Linked DNA regions of Candidatus Finniella inopinata. The protein of the gene in region 2 interacts with the protein of the main gene of each other region in a pairwise test. Links are inferred from orthologs where the notes say so. Each region holds a gene or a part of one and is shown on either strand. Other genes may lie near its edges.

Region 1 (3,825 bases), on a different replicon or contig from region 2:
GTTTCCGGCTTCCTTATGATCGACCGTAAGTTTTAGGGTGGGTGTTTTCGTTTTAGCTTTAGCCAGTGCAGCACTAATGCTTGTATACCTAGAGGCTTCATCATCCAAGATCACAGTGCCTGCTGCATGACCTTGTGTAAGAACGCCTATTCCTGCATAAAGGCCTAGACAAATATAAGACAATTTCATATCAAAAACTCCTAAAAAATTGATTTTATATATTTATATTACCAAATGTTTTTTAATAAAAGATTAATATAAAAAAATTTAATAAAAATTAAGCTTTTTTTTAACATTTAAGGGCTAAGGGAGGCAGCAGTTTCAGCAACTCTCGGACAGCCAAAAATCGCAGGGAAACGGCCATATCTGGAAAATGATTAATGATAATAAAATGGGATGGGGAAAACAAAATTGGTTTGAAATCCCAAAAGGTGAGAGGTTTCTCTGATTTACTTCCCTGATCTTAACTGTCGATTGAGAAAACGCCTATGCACCCATATTTTTAATTTCACAGCATCTAATTTGCTCCGCGAATTGCTGCAGCAGTTTTTTCTCCTTTAAGAAATGGTGTTGCTGCGTTTATAGTAGGGTTGATATTTTAACCTTAGAAAAGTTCCTTCTGTGCTAACCGCTTTAATATCTATTGGACAAGCCACCCTTGCGATGCTTTATCTGTGTGGTCATATCACGTTGTTTTTCCTGCGGGCTTTGCGTCAGGGATTCAGCTTTCCTTGGTATGGGCGTCAGTTTATCAACCAACTGATCAATATCGGATATTTCTCACTTCCTGTGGTGGGCATGACGGCTATTTTCACCGGCATGGTCTTGGCGTTGCAAAGCTACACCGGTTTCTCACGTTTTTCAGCGGAGGGGGCAGTTGCCACGGTTGTTGTTTTATCCATGACGCGGGAATTGGGACCTGTTTTGGCGGGATTAATGGTTGCAGGGCGCATTGGTGCGGCGATGGCGGCCGAAATTGGAACTATGCGTGTGACGGAACAAATTGATGCTTTAACAACCTTGTCAACGAACCCCCTAAAATATCTGGTTCTTCCCCGCCTGATTGCGGGCATGACGATGTTACCCATTTTAGTGCTTATAGCCGATATCATCGGCGTCATGGGGGGGTATATCGTGGGTGTTTACAAGCTTGGCTTCAACTCGGCTAATTATATAGACCAAACCTGGAAATTTTTGGAATGGGATGATGTGCAATCAGGGTTGATCAAGGCCTCTTGCTTTGGGTTGATTATCAGCTTGATGGGCTGTTACCACGGCTATTATTCAAATCGCGGAGCTGAAGGTGTGGGACGGGCAACCACCAATGCGGTTGTGTCAGCGTCGATCTTGATTTTGTTTTTTAACTATGCCCTCACAATTTTTTTGTTTGATCATTAATTATGACTTCTAATTCTTTAATTCGCGTTGAAAACCTAAAAAAAAGTTTTGGATCGAAAGTCGTCCTTGACGGCATCGATTTGGACATTTCCCCTGGTGAATCCTTTGTTGTTATTGGGGGATCGGGCAGCGGTAAATCGGTTTTGATTAAATGCATTCTTGGGCTTTTGTCACCTGACAGTGGAAAAATTTATTTAAAAGGGCAAGACATCAGTCGGTTATCAGCGTCCCAGCGCCAGGAATTATTGACCCACATCGGTATGTTGTTTCAAGGCGGTGCCTTGTTTGACAGCATGACCGTGGCTGAGAATGTGGCCTTTGGGTTGGTGCAGGGTGGGGGCATGAAAAAATCCCAGGCCCGGAAAATTGCTCTGGAAAAATTAGAGGCTGTTGATCTATCGCCAGACGTTGCTGATATTTTCCCGGCCGAATTATCGGGGGGTATGCAAAAGCGGGTGGCCCTTGCCCGTGCGATTGCGACCAACCCTGATGTTATTTTCTTTGACGAGCCCACAACGGGCCTTGATCCGATTGTCAGCAGCACAATCAACGATCTAATCGTCCGCTGTGTCCGCAAATTAGGGGCCAGCGCGGTCACGATTACCCATGATATGAACAGTCTTCGCAAAATTGCGGATCGTGTAGGTCTTTTATTCCAGGGTAAATTGGTTTGGACAGGAACTGTGGCTGAAATGGATGCGACCGATAACCCTTATGTGAATCAATTCATCCACGGCCTGCCCCATGGCCCCTTTACGGATGGTTAACCGGTCTTTAAGAGGGTAATTACAAATCCGTCAGCGGCCAACGGGGCCTTGGGCCGATTCCCAAATCACTGGTATACCCTAAAGAAAATCTTTCAAGTCCCGCCCAGGCAATCATAGCGGCGTTATCGGTGCATAAAGAAATGGGCGGGGCCACAAAGGTTAAGCCTTGTCGTCCGCATAAAGTCGAAAGCTGACCCCGTAAAGTTTGATTGGCCGCCACACCACCTGCTACCACGAAATGATCGACAGGGGCTGAAAGCATCTGGATCGCGTGTTCGGCTCGGTTTATAAGGCTGTCCACAACGGCCAGCTGAAAGGTGGCGGCAATGTCATTTATGTCTTGCGGTGTCGGATGGGGAAAATTTTGAAATACCATGCGAGCTGCCGTTTTAAGGCCGGAGAATGACAAATCGCACCCCGGGCGACCTTTTAAGGGGCGGGGTAAGTCAAATCGTTTGGGATTGCCCTGTTGGGCGGCTTTCTCTAGGGCGGGTCCTCCGGGGTAGTCAAAATTCATCAATTGCGCCACTTTGTCAAAGGCTTCGCCCGCCGCATCATCAATGGTGGAGCCTAAAACGCGATAACGGCCTAGACTTTGAACCTCGACAAACTGGCAATGCCCCCCAGAGACCAACAACAGTAAATAAGGGAAGGGGACGTCATGGCTGAGGCGCGGCGTTAATGCGTGGCCTTCCAGGTGATTAATGGCCAGAAAAGGTTTACGAAGGGCCATGGCAAGCGCCTTTGCCGTCATTAATCCAACCAAGACACCGCCAATCAGGCCTGGTCCGGCCGTGACTGCGATGGCATCCATATCTTCTAAACTTAAATGGGCATGTTTCAAGGCCTGCTGCAACGTGGGCGACAGGTATTCCAGGTGTGCCCTGGCCGCCAGTTCTGGGACCACGCCTCCATAGTCTTGGTGTTGCTCAATTTGGGAAAAGACCACGTTGGCTAAAATACGCTGGGCCGGATCGGCGTGAGCCTGTACAATAGCCACGGCCGTTTCATCGCAACTTGTCTCGATACCTAAAATTTTCATAAGAGTCTAAAACTTTCGTTCCATGCAATAATTGGCGTAAAGCTAAGCGTCCAGGTCTTTTGCATCAAGTCCGCAGTCTTTCATTACTTCTTCAAAAGAAATGGTCTTCTTCCCACTTTTTACCCATCTGTCAAAGGCTTCTTCCTGATCTTCTAAATACTCTTTTAACGCTGCAATCAAAACCTTTGTTTCAGTTTTGTGTAGACGTTGTGATACTTCAGTTAAAGCGTTTATTAACGGTTTCGGAATATCGAAATGTGTGTTCATGGCAAAACCTTGATTGGTTAACAGATACAAGGATACTGTGTAAAGACTTTCCTCACCAACCTTTTTTCACAATTACAAAAGAGGAAGCGAACTAAGATTTCAGACTATTCAAAGGTCGAATGCCAACGCTGTAGCCGATCGCCAAGTAGAAGCCTGCCCCAACGCCCACCAAAACCCCTATTTCTAAAATGCGAGAGATGGATTTTAAAGCGTTGGTGAGTTCCCAATGTTGGCTGTAAAACAAAAGGGCGCCCATCAAAAGTGATACGGCCGTCGTTTTTAGTGTGTTCAAGAATAAGATCTTGGGAAAACTGAATAAATTTCGTCTTCTCAGGAAAAAGGCCAACAAAA
Region 2 (3,757 bases):
TTCATGCCAACAGAACGCCATCTTTCAAATAAACAATCCGGTCCATACGAGCCGCTAACTCCATATTATGGGTTGCGATTAAAGCGGATAGATTGGCGTTGGAGACCAGATTAAGCATCTCAGAAAATACTTTTTCTCCTGTTGCATTATCAAGGTTTCCTGTTGGCTCATCTGCCAATAAAACTTTTGGACTGTTGGATACGGCTCGGGCAATGGCCACCCGTTGCTGCTCACCTCCTGATAATTGATTTGGTCTGTGGTGCAAACGATGTTCCAAACCCATATTTTTCAGCAACAGTTCAGCTTGTGCCCGTGCCTTTGGTTTTGTTTCCCCATTAATAAGCTGAGGGAACATCACGTTCTCTAAGGCTGAAAATTCAGGCAAAAGGTGGTGAAATTGATAGACGAACCCCAGATATTGCCGGCGTAAAATTGTTCGCTGGAAATCGTCAAGGCTTTCACAAGACTGTCCGTCAATTTTCAAAATTCCAGAGGTTGGCGCCTCTAATAACCCACAAATCTGTAGCAAGGTCGTCTTTCCAGCGCCGCTGGGGCCAACCAAAGCCACACTTTCGCCTTTTTTAAGCTGCAGGTTAATGTTTTTTAAAACTTCCAGAGTCTGACCACCTTGAACGAAATGGCGCTTCACCTGGTGCAGTTGTAACGAGTATTTAATCATAAAAAAAATCTAAACAATAATTCTGACATACCGTAACTCAATTTACTAAGTATGGGAAAAAAAACTTGACAGCGAGAAGGCGCCCGCCTTAAATTAGCACTCGAAAGCAGAGAGTGCTGATTTTAACCCAGATTATTTAACGGAGGATAACATGAACTTTAGACCATTGCATGACCGCGTACTTGTCAAGCGGGTAGAGTTGGAAGAAAAAACCACTGGCGGTATTATTATCCCTGATACTGCCAAAGAAAAGCCCATGGAAGGCGAGATTGTAGCAGTCGGAAGCGGAACACGCAACGAGTCAGGCAACCTGGTTCCTTTGGACGTGAAAGCTGGCGATCGCATCTTGTTTGGCAAGTGGTCGGGCACCGAAATTAAAGTTGGCGGTCAAGATTATTTAGTTATGAAAGAATCTGACATCATGGGAATTATTACCCACAAAGTAGCCTAAATCGAAATTACGTTAGTTAAATTTTATAAAGGAAGGAATTAGTTATGGCCGCAAAAGAAGTTCGCTTTTCAGCAGATGCCCGCGAAAGAATGTTACGCGGCGTCGATATTTTGGCTGATGCCGTTAAGGTGACGCTTGGACCGAAAGGACGCAATGTCGTTATTAGTAAATCGTTCGGTGCGCCTCGTATTACAAAAGACGGCGTTTCCGTTGCTAAAGAAATCGAGTTAAGTGATCCATTTGAAAACATGGGCGCACAGATGGTGCGTGAAGTTGCCACCAAGACATCAGACTTGGCCGGTGATGGCACCACAACGGCAACTGTTTTGGCCCAAGCGATTGTTCGCGAAGGCATCAAGGCTGTTGCGGCTGGTATGAACCCGATGGATTTAAAACGGGGTATTGATCTGGCTGTTGAAGCTATTATCACTGACCTTAAAAGCCGATCCAAGAAAGTTTCAACGCGCGCTGAAATTGCACAAGTAGGAACCATTTCTGCCAATGGCGAAAAAGAAATTGGTGAAATGTTAGCCACAGCCGTTGAAAAAGTTGGTAAAGAAGGCGTTATTACTATTGAAGAAGCTAAATCCTTGCAGACAGAACTTGACGTTGTTGAAGGTATGCAATTCGACAGAGGATACATCTCACCTTATTTTGTTACCAATTCAGAGAAAATGGTTTGCGAATTAGAGAATCCTTATATCTTGATTCACGAAAAGAAATTGTCTGGATTACAAGCGATGCTTCCTGTCCTAGAAGCCGTTGTTCAATCGGGTCGTCCGCTTTTGATTATTGCTGAAGATGTTGAAGGTGAAGCCTTGGCAACCTTGGTTGTTAACAAACTGCGTGGTGGTTTGAAAGTGGCTGCGGTGAAGGCTCCTGGATTTGGTGATCGTCGCAAAGCAATTTTAGAGGACATCGCTATTCTAACAGGCAGCCAGGTTGTATCAGAGGACGTAGGCCTTAAGTTAGAGAATGTAACTATTCAGATGCTGGGAACAGCCAAGAAGGTTTCCATCTCTAAGGATGATACTATTGTTGTTGATGGCGCTGGCCAAAAGAGTGAAATTGCAGCACGTTGCAATCAAATTCGCGCACAGGCGGAAGAGTCAAGTTCTGATTATGATCGTGAAAAACTGCAAGAACGCCTAGCAAAACTAAGCGGCGGTGTAGCAGTCATTCGTGTAGGTGGTGCGACAGAAGTTGAGGTTAAAGAACGCAAAGACCGCGTTGAAGATGCAATGCATGCAACACGAGCAGCCATTGAAGAGGGTATTGTCCCAGGTGGTGGTGTAGCGTTGGTTCGCAGCCTGAAAGTTTTAGATGGCCTAAAAACATCCAATAGCGATCAAGATGTTGGCATTCGGATTATCCGACATGCTTTAACGTCTCCCATTCGTCAAATTGCGATTAATGCGGGCGCTGATGGATCGATTGTTATTGGTAAAGTTTTGGATAACAGCGATTATAACTTTGGGTATGATGCGCAACAAGACATCTACGGTGACATGGTTAAATTGGGTATTATTGATCCAACCAAAGTCGTCAGAACTGCCTTGCAAGATGCAGCGTCTATTGCCAGTCTGTTAATCACAACGGAAGCCATGGTTGCTGAGAAGCCTGAACCAAAATCGTCAGCGATGCCTAACCCTGGCATGGGTGGCGGCATGGGAATGGATTATTAAAAATCTGTTCTTATAATAATAATAAAAGAAAGGCGAGCATACCTCGCCTTTTTTCGTTTGCAATTAATAATTTGTTAAACATACAACCGTTACAGTATAATTAATATTCTCGAATTAACTTCAAAAATGGACCGGCATAATGCTCACCAGAACACCAAAAAGGAACGCTTTGTTTCTTGTCTTTTGTACTTTTATTCTGTGCGCTGCATTGTTTGGGGCTCTACAAGCCTCACAATTTCAGATTCCCAACGAAGAAGAGTCTAAATCCTTTGTGGAAGATCTTGTCAAGCAGGGTATGGAAGTTGCCAACAGAGAAACCGCTGGGCAAGACGAATTCGGTCAATTACTGGAAAAAAGCTTTGTAACTAGGGAAATAGCTAATTTTGTTTTAGGAAGTAATGGCCGCTCGTTCACTCCAGAACAAAAGGAAAGGTTTCGTCAAATTTTTGCAAAGCGATTAGTGAAAATTTATTCCACCCCCGAAAGAGTTAAAACTTTCAGAAACACGACTCATAAGGTTGAATCTGCAGCGAAACAAATTGACGGTACTATGCAGGTGAAAACCCTTTTTTCCTTTAACGACTCACCAAGTTCTGAGCCTGCCAAAGTTTATTGGAAGGTTGTCAAAAAAGATAATGAACTTCGCATTTTCGATATCTTATTTGAAGGCATAAGCCAACTTTTAGCCCTTCGAAGCGAATATGGTTCTATTTTTACATCGGGAGATAAAGGGAATAATGATCCCCAGAAGTTTTTAGTGTACCTGGAAAAAGAAGTTGGCATTAAAACAGCCCCTTAAGTTTATTTGTGTTAGTCAAAAATTCATGTTAGAAATACACCAGTTAAGATGTCGGTTGTAGAAACGGATGTGAAATGATTTTTAAACGGCGTGTTGTCCTAACACAGTATTTGTTGGTTCTGCTTAGTGTTAGCCTTTTAGCA

The links. The genes of interacting proteins can lie anywhere in the genome.
Region 1: the proteins of groL (region 2) and EQU50_RS04615 interact in binary tests that used the Escherichia coli proteins (3 or more experiments, as listed by UniProt). The link is inferred for Candidatus Finniella inopinata from one-to-one orthologs.

What each region holds. Positions count from the first base shown.
Region 1 is NZ_SCFB01000005.1:217,895-221,719, forward strand. The notes cover bases 299-3,282. They hold EQU50_RS04615 (ABC transporter ATP-binding protein), read left to right. Parts: upstream 299-1,400; coding sequence 1,401-2,165; downstream 2,166-3,282. Other genes in these bases: EQU50_RS04610 (MlaE family ABC transporter permease), read left to right, coding at 622-1,398; tsaD (tRNA (adenosine(37)-N6)-threonylcarbamoyltransferase complex transferase subunit TsaD), read right to left, coding at 2,185-3,207; EQU50_RS04625 (hypothetical protein), read right to left, coding at 3,250-3,282. Outside these bases: EQU50_RS08515 (hypothetical protein), read right to left, coding at 1-189; more of EQU50_RS04625, read right to left, coding at 3,283-3,474; murein biosynthesis integral membrane protein MurJ, read right to left, coding at 3,566-3,825. UniProt on the Escherichia coli protein: Part of the ABC transporter complex MlaFEDB, which is involved in a phospholipid transport pathway that maintains lipid asymmetry in the outer membrane by retrograde trafficking of phospholipids from the outer membrane to the inner membrane.
Region 2 is NZ_SCFB01000001.1:39,779-43,535, reverse strand. Bases 579-3,494 are described here. They hold groL (chaperonin GroEL), read left to right. Parts: upstream 579-1,174; coding sequence 1,175-2,815; downstream 2,816-3,494. Other genes in these bases: EQU50_RS00225 (MlaC/ttg2D family ABC transporter substrate-binding protein), read left to right, coding at 2,955-3,494; groES (co-chaperone GroES), read left to right, coding at 831-1,130; EQU50_RS00240 (ABC transporter ATP-binding protein), read right to left, coding at 579-679. Outside these bases: more of EQU50_RS00240, read right to left, coding at 2-578; more of EQU50_RS00225, read left to right, coding at 3,495-3,614; LPS export ABC transporter periplasmic protein LptC, read left to right, coding at 3,689-3,757.